DNA from 2 places in the Streptomyces sp. NPDC056224 genome. Region 2 is predicted to be linked to the other one. Evidence: riboswitches for the same ligand, from Rfam matches in the RefSeq annotation. Region 2 holds a riboswitch; the other holds the start of a gene.
What was found. Region 2 has a riboswitch for cyclic di-AMP ahead of ACFCZ1_RS15945 (M23 family metallopeptidase). Riboswitches for the same ligand answer to the same signal wherever they lie in the genome.
Positions count from the first base shown of each region.

Region 1: it holds a riboswitch for cyclic di-AMP, as region 2 does, so the genes downstream of both, ACFCZ1_RS23920 (peptidoglycan DD-metalloendopeptidase family protein) here and ACFCZ1_RS15945 (M23 family metallopeptidase) in region 2, are expected to answer to the same signal.

Region 1 covers NZ_JBHJTK010000022.1:63,203-70,704, reverse strand. Annotated here, with positions in the region: gene hpnH (adenosyl-hopene transferase HpnH) at 1-605, shown strand, start outside; gene ACFCZ1_RS23930 (aspartate aminotransferase family protein) at 602-2,062, shown strand; gene ACFCZ1_RS23925 (tyrosine-protein phosphatase) at 2,081-2,872, opposite strand; cyclic di-AMP (ydaO/yuaA leader) riboswitch at 3,157-3,359, shown strand; gene ACFCZ1_RS23920 (peptidoglycan DD-metalloendopeptidase family protein) at 3,364-4,329, shown strand; gene ACFCZ1_RS23915 (SGNH/GDSL hydrolase family protein) at 4,494-5,279, shown strand; gene ACFCZ1_RS23910 (MBL fold metallo-hydrolase) at 5,392-6,591, shown strand; gene ACFCZ1_RS23905 (ATP-binding protein) at 7,026-7,502, shown strand, end outside.
Region 2 covers NZ_JBHJTK010000010.1:165,163-172,664, forward strand. Annotated here, with positions in the region: gene ACFCZ1_RS15930 (GNAT family N-acetyltransferase) at 1-2,588, opposite strand, end outside; gene ACFCZ1_RS15935 (HPr family phosphocarrier protein) at 2,772-3,053, shown strand; gene ACFCZ1_RS15940 (GntR family transcriptional regulator) at 3,447-4,124, opposite strand; gene ACFCZ1_RS15945 (M23 family metallopeptidase) at 4,308-5,111, opposite strand; cyclic di-AMP (ydaO/yuaA leader) riboswitch at 5,124-5,283, opposite strand; gene ACFCZ1_RS15950 (M16 family metallopeptidase) at 5,489-6,856, opposite strand; gene ACFCZ1_RS15955 (M16 family metallopeptidase) at 6,877-7,502, opposite strand, start outside.

The sequences.
Region 1 (7,502 bases), on a different contig from region 2:
CCAAGGAAGGCGTCTTCGACGAGGCCGTCGCGGCCATCAAGGAGGCGAAGAGGCGCGGGTTCCGGGTGACCACCAACTCCACCTTCTTCAACACGGACACTCCGCAGACGATCATCGAGGTACTCAACTACCTGAATGACGAACTCCAGGTGGACGAGATGATGATCTCGCCCGCCTATGCCTACGAAAAGGCCCCCGACCAGGAGCACTTCCTCGGCGTGGAACAGACCCGCGAACTCTTCAGGAAGGCCTTCGCGGGCGGCAACCGCAGGCGCTGGCGGCTCAACCACTCGCCGCTCTTCCTGGACTTCCTGGAAGGAAAGGCCGATTTCCCCTGCACGGCCTGGGCCATTCCGAATTACTCCCTCTTCGGCTGGCAGCGCCCCTGCTATCTGATGAGCGACGGCTACGTGCCCACGTACCGGGAACTCATCAACGACACCGACTGGAGCAAGTACGGCCGGGGCAAGGACCCGCGCTGCGCGAACTGCATGGCGCACTGCGGCTACGAGCCGACCGCCGTCCTCGCCACCATGGGCTCCCTCAAGGAGTCCCTGCGCGCGGCCAGGGAGACGGTCGGCGGCAACCGGGACAAGTCGGCATGACGCCGGCCGGACAAGGCCCGGGCGGACAGGGCCCGGGCGGCTTGGGCCCCGGCGGCCTGGGGAAGGGCGGCCGGCACAGTGGCTTCGACCTCGGCGCCCTGCTGGCCGAGCGCGGCGGCGAGCGGTACGAGCTGCACGCCCGGCACCTCAACCACCAGCTGCCCCGGATGCTGCACACCATCGGCTTCGACAAGGTCTACGAACGGGCCGAGGGAGCCCACTTCTGGGACGCCGAGGGCAACGACTACCTCGACATGCTGGCCGGGTTCGGGGTGATGGGCCTGGGCCGGCACCACCCCGTGGTCCGCCGCGCCCTGCACGACGTCCTGGACGCCCAGCTCGCCGACCTCACCCGCTTCGACTGCCAGCCGCTGCCCGGGCTGCTCGCGGAGAAGCTGCTCTCGTACAGCCCGCACCTGGACCGCGTCTTCTTCGGCAACAGCGGCACCGAGGCGGTGGAGACGGCCCTGAAATTCGCCCGGTACGCCACCGGGCGGCCCAGGATCCTCTACTGCGACCACGCCTTCCACGGGCTCACGACGGGGTCGCTCTCGGTCAACGGCGAAGGCGGCTTCCGGGACGGTTTCGCGCCGCTGCTCCCCGACACGAAGGTCGCGCTGGGGGACCTGGGCGCACTGGAGCGGGAGCTGAAGCGCGGCGACGTGGCCGCCTTCGTCGTCGAGCCGATCCAGGGCAAGGGGGTGCTCGCCGCCCCGCCCGGCTTCCTGCTCGCGGCGCAGGAGCTGCTGCGCCGGCACAAGGCCCTGCTGATCGCGGACGAGGTGCAGACCGGCCTCGGCCGCACCGGCGATTTCTATGCGTACCAGCACGAGCCGGGCGTGGAACCGGATCTGGTGTGCGTGGCCAAGGCCCTGTCGGGTGGGTACGTGCCGGTCGGCGCGACCCTGGGCAAGGACTGGATCTTCAAGAAGGTCTACTCGTCCATGGACCGGGTGCTCGTGCACTCCGCGAGCTTCGGCTCCAACGCGCAGGCGATGGCGGCCGGGCTGGCGGTGCTGTCGGTCATGGAGGACGAGGAGGTCGTGGCCCGTGCCCGCGCCGTGGGGGACCTGCTGCGCGGGCGGCTCGCCGCCCTGGTGGGCGAGTACGAGCTGCTGCACGAGGTGCGGGGGCGCGGCTTGATGATCGGCATCGAGTTCGGCCGGCCGTCCTCGCTGGGGCTGCGCAGCCGGTGGACCATGCTGCAGGCGGCCCGCAAGGGGCTCTTCGCGCAGATGGTCGTCGTGCCGCTGCTGCAGAAGCACCGGATCCTCACCCAGGTGTCCGGGGACCACCTCGAAGTGATCAAGCTCATCCCGCCGCTGATCGTGGACGAGCGGGACGTCGACCGGTTCGTCGGCGCCTTCCGGGACGTCATGGACGAGGCGCACGGCGGCTCGGGGCTGATGTGGGACTTCGGCAGGACCCTGGTGAAGCAGGCCGTCGGCAACCGGTGACGGCCTGCGGCGGCGTCGTCAGTCGAGCAGCCGCTCCCGCAGCCGGCCGAGGGTCTCGGGCGTGAGTCCGAGGCCCTGCGCCAGGTAGCGGTCCACACCGCCCCAGTGCCCGTCGATGGTGTCGAAGGCCGCTTCCAGGTACTCGGCGCGGGCATCGAAGAGCGGGGCGAGCAGCTCCATCGCCTCGGGGGAGCGGGCCTCGGCCGACCCGCCGCTGCGGCGTACCCGGTAGCGACGGTGCGGAGCGTTCGACTCCAGGTAGTCCGCCACGATCGCCTCGCGCTCGACGCCCAGCGCGAGCAGGGTGACGGCGATCGACAGGCCCGCCCGGTCCTTGCCGGCCGCGCAGTGCAGGAGGGCGGGCACGCTGTCCTCGGCGAGGGCGTGCACCACCCGGCTGTGCTCGCCGGTGCGGTGCTTGATGATCCCGCGGTACGAGCTCTCCATCCGGGCCGCGGCCTTCCCGTCGCCCAGGATGGCGCGGAGCTGGTCGAGGTCGCCGTCGCGGACCATCTTCCAGAACTCCCGGCCGTCGGCCGGGTCCGAGAGCGGGATGTTGACGTTCCGGACGCCGGGCAGTTCGACGTCCGGCCCCTCCAGGGCGTGGTCGGCGTTGTTGCGGAAGTCGAAGACGGTGTGGAGGCCGAGCGAGGCGAGGAATTCTGCGTCGGTTTCGGTGGCATGCGCGAGATGTCCGCTTCGGAACAGTCGTCCCGCCTTGACCCTTCGCCCGCCGGAAGTCGGCAATCCCCCCACGTCGCGGAAATTGCGCACTCCGGACAGTTCCGGCTCCTGTATCTGCTGGGTCACGGGAACTCCTCCGCTTCGTGGTGGGTCATCTGTCCGAATTAAGCTACTTGGCGCCAACTTGCCATGAACGGCGGCGAGATCGGACGCGGCCCCGTGAGCCAGATCATACGGTGACCGTGCGTGCCTGATCGCGAAGGGTGAATGGCCCGGCCGGAGCGGTTGTTGGCGGTGGGGGCGGGACGCAGGGTGACCGGAATTCCGGCGGTCCCTCATCCCTGTTATTCCGTCAGGGAATTCACGGCTTGTTGTGTACGGCCTTATGGGATTACCTTCGCGATCCATCCGGGTGGACCGCCGAATCCTGCCGCCGCCCGGAAACCGCACCCAACTATTCACGCGCTCGGCAGGAGCGGGGGAACCAGGTAAGCCGCTGTTCCGGATCTTTCCGGGACGGCTCGGGGTTAAGCCGCCCATGTTCCGTTCACGGACGGCCGGACATCTCCAGTCCGAACCCGACAGCTCACCTCGCAGGCGACGGAGAGGAATTCGCCATGTCCGCAAAGGGCAAGCACCGCCGTCCCAAGTCCCGTTCCATCTCCCGCGGTCTCGCCGTCGCCGGCACCGGCGGTGCGGCGCTCGCGCTGCCCCTGATGGGTGCCGCCGGCGCCCAGGCGGCCCCCGCTCCGGCCGCCGCGCCTGCCGCGGCCCCCGCCGTGGCGCCGCAGCTTCCCCTCTCGCTCCAGGCGGCCCCGACCGCCGCCGTGGAGGCCGCGCCGACCGTCTACACGGTCGTGCCCGGCGACTACCTCTCCAAGATCGCCGCAGAGCGCCACCTCTCCGGGGGCTGGGAGCGGCTGTACGCCGACAACCGCGAGGCCGTCGGTACCAACCCCTCCCTCATCCACCCCGGCCTGAAGCTGACCCTGGGCGCGAAGGGCGCGGCGGCCGCACCCGACTCCGCCCCCGCCGCCCCGGCTCCCGCCCCGGCTCCCAAGGCCGCTGCGAAGCCGGCTCCGAAGTCGGCTCCCAAGCCCGCCGAGAAGGTCGCCGAGAAGGCCGCCCCGGTGCAGCGCGAAGCCGCCGCCGAGGCGCCGGCCGCGCAGCGGTCCGCCTCCGGCTTCGTGGCCCCGGTGAGCGGCGGGATATCCACCCAGTACAAGGTCGCCGGCAGCATGTGGTCCTCCGGCTACCACACCGGCGTCGACTTCATCGCCAGCTCCGGCACCACCGTCAAGGCCGTCGGCCCGGGCACCGTGGTCTCGTCCGGCTGGGCCGGCGCGTACGGCAACGAGGTCATCATCAAGCACACGGACGGCACCTACTCGCAGTACGGCCACCTCTCCGTGCTGTCCGTCTCGGCGGGTCAGAGCGTCACCGGCGGCCAGAGCATCGGTCTCTCCGGCTCCACCGGCAACTCGACCGGCCCGCACCTCCACTTCGAGATCCGCACGGGCCCGTCCTACGGCTCGGACATCGACCCGCTCGCCTACCTCCGCTCGAAGGGCGTGAGCATCTGACGGCACCCGCCGCCGGAACGCAGGCACGCGTGAGGCCGGGGCCCCGAGGGGGGTCCCGGCCTCACGTGTACCTATTCCTTATCCCCCGCGTGGTAAAGATCACGGTCCGTCAACCCCTGCTTACGTTGGCGTAGGTCGTGTACGGGAGTGAAGGATGTCGTCTCGTGGCAGCGACGACGACGACACTCAAGACCATCGGCTCGTACGCGGCGATCGGGGACAGCTTCACCGAGGGCGTGGGGGACCCGGGACCCGGGGATTCTTTTCTCGGCTGGGCGGACCGGCTCGCCGTGCTCCTGGCCGACCGGCGTGACGAGCACGACTTCCGGTACGCGAACCTGGCCGTGCGCGGCCGACTCCTCGACCAGATCGTGGCCGAACAGGTCCCGCGGGCCAAGGAGCTCGCGCCCGACCTGGTGACCTTCTGCGCGGGCGGCAACGACATCATCCGGCCCGGCAGCGACCCCGACGACGTGGCGGAGCGGTTCGAGGCCGCCGTCGCCGACCTTACCGGGGCCGTCGGCCACGTCATGATCACCACCGGCTTCGACACCCGGGGCGTGCCGGTCCTCAAGCACCTGCGCGGCAAGGTGGCGACGTACAGCGCGCACGTCCGCGCCATCGCCGACCGCTACGACTGCCCGGTGCTCGACCTCTGGTCGCTGAAATCCGTACAGGACCGGCGGGCCTGGGACGCCGACCGGCTGCACCTGTCACCCGAGGGGCACACGCGGGTCGCACTGCGCGCCGCCCAGGTGCTGGGGCTGGAAGTGCCCGCCGACCCCGACCAGCCGTGGCCGCCGGAGCGGCCGCGCGGCTCGGTGGACGTGACCCGGGACAACATCCAGTGGGCGCGCGAGCACCTGGCGCCGTGGATCGGCCGACGGCTGCGCGGGGAGTCCTCCGGGGACCACGTGGAGGCGAAGCGACCGGACCTGCTCCCGTTGTAGGGGGCGACCGGCGGTGCGGACGGGAGCCGCGAGCGGAATCCTCCGGGGCGCGTGTGCGTTGGGATGGTCGTAGTGCGACGACCGTCCTGACCCCATCCTCCCAGGAGGCGCTTTGACCGGCTCCCGTCCCTTGCGTCCACGGCTGCGTGCCCTGCGGCCCGAAGCCTTCGGCGCGGACCCGTCCGGCGCCCGGCTGGAGAGGATCCGCCGCTCGCCGAACTTCGCCGACGGCGTCTTCCAGAATCCGGTCGGGGCCCGGACCAGGCCCTCGGGGTCGATGGCGGAGTTCGCGAAGATCTACTTCCACAAGGAGGAGCGGCTCCGGCGCAATCCCGGCGCGCCGATCCCCGTGTACCCGACGACGCTCGCGGAGCTGGCGAAGCCGCCCGTGAGCGGTCTGCGGCTCACCTGGATGGGCCACTCCAGCGTGCTCGCCGAGATCGACGGCCGACGGGTGCTCTTCGACCCCGTGTGGGGCGAGCGGTGCTCCCCCTTCCCCTTCGCCGGCCCCAAGCGGCTGCACCCCGTGCCGGTGCCCCTGGCCTCGCTGGGGACGGCCGACGTGGTGGTGATCTCGCACGACCACTACGACCACCTCGACCTGCCGACGATCAAGGCGCTGGCCGGTACGGACACGGTCTTCGCCGTCCCGCTGGGCGTCGGCGCGCACCTGGAGCGCTGGGGCGTACCGGCCGACCGGCTGCGCGAGCTGGACTGGAACGAGAGCACCGAGGTCGCCGGGCTCTCGCTGACGGCGACCCCCGCCCGGCACTTCTGCGGACGCGGGCTGCGCAACCAGCAGAACACCCTGTGGGCCTCCTGGGTCGTCGCGGGCGACGAGCACCGCATCTACCACAGCGGGGACACCGGATACTTCCCCGGCTTCAAGGAGATCGGCGCCGAGCACGGGCCGTTCGACGCCACGATGATCCAGATCGGGGCCTACTCGGAGTACTGGCCCGACATCCACATGACCCCCGGGGAGGGCATGCGCGCCCACCTCGACCTCCAGGGCGGAGCCCCGCGCGGCACGATGATGCCGATCCACTGGGGCACCTTCAACCTGGCCCTCCACCCGTGGGACGAACCGGGCGAGGGCACCCTGGCCGCGGCCGAGGAGACCGGATCGGCCATCGCCCTGCCGATCCCGGGCCAGCCCTTCGAGCCCGGCTCCGCCGATGCCCCGGCGGAACCCTGGTGGCGGCCCTTCGTGGCGGGCGCCGCGGTCACCCCGGCCGCGACCCCGCATCCGGTCACGGCGGCGCGGCCGCACGCCGTGATCCGCGAGGAGCCCGAGGCCGTCGGGTCCTGACGTACCGGGGCCCCGCGGCCGGGCGGCCCCGCCCCTCGGCTGCGGGGCCGCTGGGAGCCGGGCGAGCCCGGAGCGGGCGTGCGCGAGGTGGGCGTGCCCGAGGTGGGCGTACCCGAGGTGGGCGTACGCCCGCGGCGGGCGCGACGCCCCGGCCGTCGGGGGCGGGGGCACGGGGGCGGGGGCACGGGGCGCGGGAGCGGGTAGGCAAGGCGGCCCGGGAGCCCGGCGGCACGGGGCCGTTGCCGGTCCTCGCGGGAGGCGCCCCGGCGGATTCGGGCGGCTGTGCGAGCGCTCCACCGGGAGCGGGAAGCACCCCCGTGAACTTCCCCAACTGACCGTCCGGGTCGGGATGGTGCGGTCTAGCGTGGGTATCCGGTGATCAACACCGGGCCCCGGGAACGCTGGGGGCCGGGCCCCACGTACCGAGGACGCCGATGTCCGGACTCCGCGCCGCCCGCCACGCCCCGTCGAGACACGCCGTCACCGGTCCGGCCCGGCAGATACGCCCCCAACTGGTCCGCGCCGCCGTGCTGCCGACGCTCGCCGCCGGGCTCAGCGGCGCCGCCGCGGTCATCTTCACCCTCCAACTCGGCGGGGGAGCAGGCGAACGGGACGCCCGGCTCTGGCCGGTGCTCACCGGCTGCGCCCTGCTCGTCCTGGGAGCCCTCGCCGCCGCCCTGCTCGGGGCCCAGCGGGCGGCCAAGGCCGTCCGGGACCGGTGCGAGGCACTGCGCCGCTCCAGTGCGCGCGGACGCCAGGAACTGCGGACGGCCGCCGACCGGCTGGAGCGGGGCGAGACCCCGCCCCGCCCCGTGCGCGGCGGACCGACCGGACCACCGCTCGGCACCGACCCGGCGGGCGTGGACGAGTTCTGGCTGCTCTCCCAGGAGCTGCGCGGCGCCCGCGAACAG
Region 2 (7,502 bases):
GTCCGGATGGACCGGATCAGTCCGGCGGCGTCCCGGTCGGTGGCCGGGACCAGGCGGTGGGCGGTGTCCCCGAGCAGTTCGGAGGCGACGCCGGCGAGCCCGAAGGAGAGGACGGCGCCCGCGGCCGGGTCGATGACGGAGCGGACGACCGTGTCGACCCCGCGGGGCACCATCGCCTGGACCACCGGCTGGAGCTCCGAGGGCTTGCCCAGCAGGCCGGTGAGGTCCTGGTACGAGTGCCTCAGCTCGGCCTCGTTCCGGAGGTCGAGCCGTACGCCGCCCAGGTCCGCGCGGTGGCGCAGGTGCGGGGCGGTGGTCTTGAGGGCGACCGGGTAGCCGAGTACCCCGGCGGCCCGGACGGCAGCGTCGGGGCTGGGCGCGGGCAGGGCGGGCAGGACGCGGATGCCGTAACGCCCGAGGAGCTCGCGGGCGTCCCACTCGGTCAGGGTGAGCACGGCTCCGCCGTCGACGTCGGCCAGCAGACGGGCCAGCTGGGCGGCGGCGCCGGGCTCGTCGATGTCGTCGTATTCGGGGACGTGCCCGGCCTCGGCGTTGGCCCGCCGCCACTGTCCGTAGCGGACGGCTTCGGCGATGGCGCGTACGGCCCGCTCGGCGGCGGGATAGCTGGGGATCCGGCCCCCTGCGGTGCCCGCCCCGCCGACCTCGCGGACCTCGCCGACCTCACCGACCTCGCCGGTTGCCCCGGCGCGGGGCCGGGGGCGGAGTCCCGGTTCGGGCAGGGGCGCGGAGGGGGCGGGGCCCCGCGTGGCGGACAGCGCGTCCACCAGTTCGCCGAGCTCCACGTGCACCACGGCCACGGGCTTGCCCGGCACCTCGGCCACGGCTTCCCGCAGGGAATCGGCCAGGTCGTCGGCCAGCGCGTGCCCGCTCACCCACGGAATGGCGGTGACCACCACCGCGTCGCAGTCGCCGGAGGCCAGCGCCGAGACGAGCGCCGCGCGGAAGTCCTCGGGCGAGGCCGCCGTCGTCAGGTCGAGCGGCGGCAGCGGGCGCAGCCCCTGGGCCAGGCAGGCGTCGTACGTGAGGACCCCGAGGGACTCGGAGTTGCCGAGGATCGCGATCCGGGGCCCGGCGGGCAGCGGCTGCGCGGCCAGCAGGAGGCCGACGTCCACCAGCTCCGTCACCGTGTCGACCCGGATCACGCCCGCCTGCCGCAGCAGGTCGGAGACGGTGGCGTCGGGCAGCCGGGTGCCCGGGACCACGTGCCCGGCCGGGGTGTGGCGGCCGCCCCTGGCGACGACGACCGGCTTCTCGGCGGCGGTCCGGCGGGCGAGGCGGGTGAACTTCCGCGGGTTGCCCAGGGTTTCCAGGTACAGCAGGGCGACGTCGGTCGCCTCGTCGTCGTACCAGTACTGGAGGATGTCGTTGCCGGAGACGTCGGCCCGGTTCCCCGCGGAGACGAAGGAGGACAGGCCCTCGCCGCGCCGGAGCAGGGCGGAGAGCAGCGCGATCCCGATCGCCCCGGACTGCGTGAACAGGCCGATCCGGCCCCGCATCGGGAGGGGCGCGGGGGTCAGCGAGGCGTTGAGCTCCACCTCGGGCGCGGTGTTGATCACCCCGTAGGCGTTCGGACCGATCAGCCGCAGCCCGTACGAGCGTACCTGGCGCACCAGTTCGCGCTGGCGGGCGAGCCCGGCCGGGCCGCTCTCCCCGTAGCCGTCGGACAGCACCACGAGCCCCTGCACCCCGTGTTCGCCACAGGCCGCCACCACCTCGGGGACCCGGTCCGCCGGAACCGCGATCACGGCGAGGTCGACGGGGGCTCCGATGGCGTCGATCGTGCGGTAGGCCCGCACGCCGTCGAGCAGGTCGAGCGTGACCTGCTCGTTGACGGCGTAGAGATGGCCGTGGAAGCCGCTGTCGCGCAGGTTGCGCAGCGCGGCGGCGCCCACGCCCGCGCCGGAGCGGCTGACCCCGATCACCGCGACCGAGCCGGGGGCGAGCAGCCGCTGCACCGAGCGGGCCTCGGCGCGCTGTTCGCGGGCGCGCTGCACGGCGAGGGACTCGGCGGTCGGTTCGAGGTCGAGGGTGAGGTGGACGGAGCCGTCCTCGAAGCTGCGCTTCTGCTGGTAGCCGGCGTCCGTGAACACTTTGATCATCTTGGTGTTGGCGGGCAGCACCTCGGCGGCGAACCGGCGGATGCCGCGCTCGCGGGCCACCGCGCCGATGTGTTCGAGCAGGGCGGAGGCCACTCCGCGGCCCTGGTGGGCGTCCTGGACGAGGAAGGCGACCTCGGCCTCGTCGGCGGGTGCGGTGGCGGGCCGGCCGTCGGCGTCGATGCGGTCGTAGCGGACGGTGCCGATGAACTCCCCGCCGATGGTCGCCGCGAGGCCGACCCGGTCCACGTAGTCGTGGTGCGTGAACCGGTGCACGTCGCGGTCGGAGAGCCGGGGATAGGGAGCGAAGAAGCGGTAGTACTTCGACTCGTCGGAGACCTGCTCGTAGAAGCTGACCAGCCGGCCGGCGTCCGCGGTGGTGATGGGCCTGATCCGGGCGGTGCCGCCGTCGCGCAGGACGACGTCCGCTTCCCAGTGGGCCGGGTACGAGGGGTCCGACTCGGTGGTCATGGGCCTACCTTACGGCCGGGAACGGCCCGGCAGCGCTCGCGCGGCGTATAGGCAGGCTGGGGCAAAGCGGTGCAAGCTGGGGAAGGTCGAGCGGCGGGAAATCCGGGCCGAAGGTCGGTCGGACCATTCCGGGCGTCGTGAGAGACTGGTCTAGACAACCGTAAGAACCTGAAGGGCATCACCATGGCAGAGCGCCGCGTCAACGTCGGCTGGGCCGAGGGCCTGCACGCTCGTCCCGCCTCGATCTTCGTCCGTGCGACGACCGCTTCCGGCGTCCCGGTGACCATCGCCAAGGCCGGCGGCGACCCCGTCAACGCCGCTTCCATGCTGGCGGTCCTGGGCCTGGGCGCCCAGGGCGGCGAGGAGATCGTCCTCGCCTCCGAGGCCGACGGTGCGGAGGCCGCGCTGGACCGCCTCGCGAAGCTGGTCGCCGAGGGCCTCGAGGAGCTCCCCGAGACCGTCTGACCCTTCGGGTTCGACCCGCGCAGTACACCCGCCGGAGCCGCGGTCCCCCACCAGGGGCCGCGGCTCCGGTGGTTCCGGGGTCACCCGCGGCTCACGGAAGACACGGCCGCGCGCGAACACGGCGGCGCGGGGCGCGGGAGGGCACGGCGGCGCGGGGCGCGGGAGGGCACGGCGGTGCGGGGCGCGGGAGGGCACGGCGGTGCGGGGCGCGGGAGGGCACCGCGCATTCGGCGGCCCGGGGATACGGAAGCCCGGAAAGCGTCGAAATTCGGCACCACCGGAAATGCGCATCCGCGGGAATTCGACTCCCCGGCAATTCTGCGCGCGGCACGCGCACGCGACCGGAAATCGCGGAAGCGGAGCCCGGATACACCCCTTTATATACGGGCCCTGTTAATGCCGGCCGCTCGCCATGTTTACGGCAGGTTGCGAAGTGCTCACCGCCGGCCGGAGCCGCGGCCGGTGCGCGGCCGTCGCCCTCTCGGTGTGGATCGCCGTCAGCGTCCGGGCCCGCTCCGCGTCCCCCCGCGCCACCGCGTCGACGATCGCACCGTGTTCCGCCCACGACTCGACCGGCCGGGCCGGCGCCTCCACCACGTACATCCACGACACCTTGTGCCGCATCTGCGTGAGCAGGGCGATCAGCCCGGGGCTCCCGGAGGCCTGGGCCAGCGTCTCGTGGAACCAGGCGCCCAGGGACCGCAGGTCCTCGCCCTGGCCCCGCCTGGCCCGCTCCTGACCGAGCCTCACCAGCCCGCGCAGCACCTTGAGGTGGGCCTCGGTACGCCGCCGGGCCGCCCTGGCGGCCGCCAGGGGCTCCAGCAGCATCCGAAGCTCCAGGAGGTCGGCGGCCTCCTGTTCGGTCGGCTCGGCCACGCAGGCGCCCGCGTGGCGCCGCGTGGTCACGAACCCCTCGGACTCCAGGGTCCGCAGCGCCTCGCGGACCGGGACGCGCGAGACTCCGTACCGGCGGGCCAGCACTTCCTCGGTCAGTCTGCCGCCCGGTTCGAAGACCCCGGAGACGATGTCGTCGCGGATTGCCGTGCATACCGCCTGCGCAGGAATACGCAAGACCGAACCTCCGCCTATTTCCGACTGCCACACCCATGGGACACGCACGTGCGTGCTGCGACTCTATTGCAACACACGATAATTTCCGAGAGCGCTCGGAAATGCGAAACGTTTACCCGGCGGAGAGCGCCGAAGGCCCCGGCTCGGTGAGCCGGGGCCTTCGGTGAAGCGGTGCGGTGCGGGTCAGAGGCTGACGTCGTGCGAGCGCAGGTACGCGATCGGGTCGATGTCCGAACCGTAGGAGGCGCCGGTGCGGGCCTCGAAGTGCAGGTGCGGGCCACTGGAGTTGCCCGTGGAGCCGGACAGGCCGATCTGCTGGCCGGCGGTGACCTGCTGGCCGACGGAGACGGCCAGCGAGTTCATGTGCCCGTACTGGGTGTACGTACCGTCGTTGTGCTTGATGACGACGTTGTTGCCGTACGCGCCGCCCCAGCCGGCCTCGACCACGACGCCGGCGCCCACCGCGTGGACGGAGGTGCCGGAGGCGGCGTGGAAGTCGATGCCGGTGTGGCTGCCGGAGGACCACATGCCGCCGCCGGCCTTGTACTGCGTGCTGACGTACGAGCCGTCGATCGGCGCGACGAAGGTGTTGAGGCGCTTGCGCTCCTCCTCGCGGGCCGCACGCTCGGCGGCTTCGCGCTCGGCCTTCGCCTTGGCCTCGGCGAGGCGCTTGGCCTCGGCGGCCCGCTGCTTGGCGTCGGCCTCGGCCTGCGCCTGGGCGGCGGCGTGCTCGGCGGCACGGTGCTGGGACGCGGCCTGGTCCTGGATGTCACCCTGGAGGTCCTCGGCGACGACCACGGCGCCGAGCGCGTTGTCCTGGGTGGAGTGGTGGTCGCCGTTGTCCGCGGCGAAGGCCGGAGCGGCGAGGGAGCCGACGACACCAGTGGTGGCGAGGGCGGCGATGCCGGCGTAGCCGGCGGTCTTGCGGCTCAGACGGCTGGAACCACGGTGCTTACCGGAGCCGGCGGGACGACTGCCAAACGCCATGAAGGGGCTGATCCTTTCCTTCCTTCTCGCCTACCGGGTTAGCTGACGGGTTCGGAGCAGGAAGGTCTCCTACGGGCCTCCTCTTGCGAGGGGGTCCGATTCACCCCAGGGACACATGTGGGTCCCCGGCTCCCCAGGCTCGCGCCTGACGGGGACTCGGCGATCACTGCCCGGTGCCGCGGACGCGGCGGGTACAACTGACGGGCAGCACGGGTGACGCTAGGCGGATCATCAGTCAATCGCCAAACAGACACGCCTTTTTGTTGCGTACGCCACACCACATAAAAGCAACCTCACCACCAATCGGACAAAAAGGGCTCCGGCGGACAAGCCCGCCGAAGCCCCTTCCGAATCGACCAGTTGGCCGACCGCTGCCGTCAGTTGGTGACGACGCTCACCTCGCCGATCCCGAGGGCGCGCACCGGCGCCTCGATCTGCGCCGCGTCGCCGACCAGGACGGTGACCAGCCGGTCCGCCGGGAAGGCCTTCACGACCGCCGAAGTCGCCTCCACCGTCCCGGTTTCGGCCAGCTGCGCGTACAACTGCGCCTGGTAGTCGTCCGGCAGCTCCTGCTCGACCTGGTCCGCGAGGGTTCCGGCGACCGAGGCCGCAGTCTCGAACTTCAGCGGGGCCACACCCACCAAGTTCTGCACCGCCACGTCCCGTTCGGCATCGGTCAGGCCGCCCTCCGCGAGGGTGCGCAGCACCTTCCAGAGGTCTTCCAGCGCCGGGCCGGTGTTCGGTGTGTCCACCGAGCCGCTGATGGCGAGCATCGAGGCGCCCTTGCCGTCGGCGGTCGAGCGCAGCACCTGGCCGAAGGCGCGCACGCCGTAGGTGTACCCCTTCTCCTCGCGCAGCACCTTGTCGAGGCGTGAGGTCAGGGTGCCGCCCAGGCAGTACGTGCCGAGCACCTGGGCCGCCCAGACCCGGTCGTGCCGGTCCGGCCCGATCCGGCCGATCAGCAGCTGCGTCTGGACCGCGCCGGGCCGGTCCACGATGACCACGCGACCGGTGTCGTCGGCGGTCACCGGCGGCACCGGCAGGGGCTCGGCGGCGTTGCCCGTCCAGGCGCCCAGGGTGTCCGCGAGCACGGCGTCCAGGTCGATGCCGGTCAGGTCGCCGACGACCACCGCGGTGGCCGTGGCGGGGCGTACGTGGGCCTCGTAGAAGGCGCGTACGGCCGAGGAGTCGATCCGCGCGACCGTCTCCTCGGTGCCCTGGCGGGGGCGGGACATCCGCAGGGAGGCCGGGAACAGCTCCTTGGAGAGCTGTTTGGCGGCGCGGCGCTGCGGGTTGGCCAGCTCGTGCGGGATCTCGTCGAGCCGGTTGCGCACCAGGCGGTCGACCTCGGCGTCGGCGAAGGCCGGCGCGCGCAGGGCCTCGGCGAGCAGGCCGAGGGCCTTGGGCAGCCGAGAGGCCGGAACCTCCAGGGAGACCCGCAGGCCCGGGTGGTCGGCGTGCGCGTCGAGGGTGGCGCCGCAGCGCTCCAGCTCGGCCGCGAACTCCTCGGCGGAGTGCTTGTCGGTGCCCTCGGACAGCGCGCGGGCCATGATGGTGGCCACGCCGTCCAGGCCCTCGGGCTCGGCGTCCAGCGGGGCGGCGAGGTTGACCTCGACCGCGATCACCTGCTGGCCCGGGCGGTGGCAGCGCAGCAGGGTCAGGCCGTTGGCCAGATCCGAGCGGTCGGGGGCGGGGAAGGCCCACGGCTGCGGTTCCCCGGCCTGCGGGCGCGGGTGGAAGGTCATCGTGACGGCTGCGGTGTCGCTCACTGCTCCGCCCCCTCGTTCTCGTTCGCGTCGTTCTCGTCGGACTCGTCGGCGGCGTCGGCGTCGGCGGTGATCGGCTCGTAGACCAGCACCGCGCGGTTGTCCGGGCGCAGCCGGGCCGCGGCCACGGCCTGCACCTCCTCGGCGGTGACGGCGAGGACGCGCTGGACGGCGGTCAGGGCCAGCTGCGGGTCTCCGAAGAGCACCGCGAAGCGGCACAGTTCGTCGGCGCGGCCCGCGACCGTGCTCAGCCGGTCGAGCCACTCCCGCTCCAGCTGCGCCTGGGCGCGCTCCATCTCCTCGGCCGTCGGGCCCTCGGCGGCGAACCGCGCGAGCTCCTCGTCCACGGCCGCCTCGATGTCGGGCACGTCGACCCCGCCGGACGTCTTGACGTCCAGCCAGCCCAGGGAGGGCGCGCCGGCCAGGCGCAGCATGCCGAAGCCTGCCGCGACGGCCGTCTGGTCGCGGCGTACCAGACGGTTGTGGAGCCGTGAGGACTCGCCGCCGCCCAGGACGGTCAGCGCCACGTCGGCGGCGTCGCACTCGCGGGTGCCGTCGTGCGGGAGCCGGTAGGCGGCCATCAGCGCACGCGCCGGGACCTCCTCGACGATCTCCTCGCGCAGCT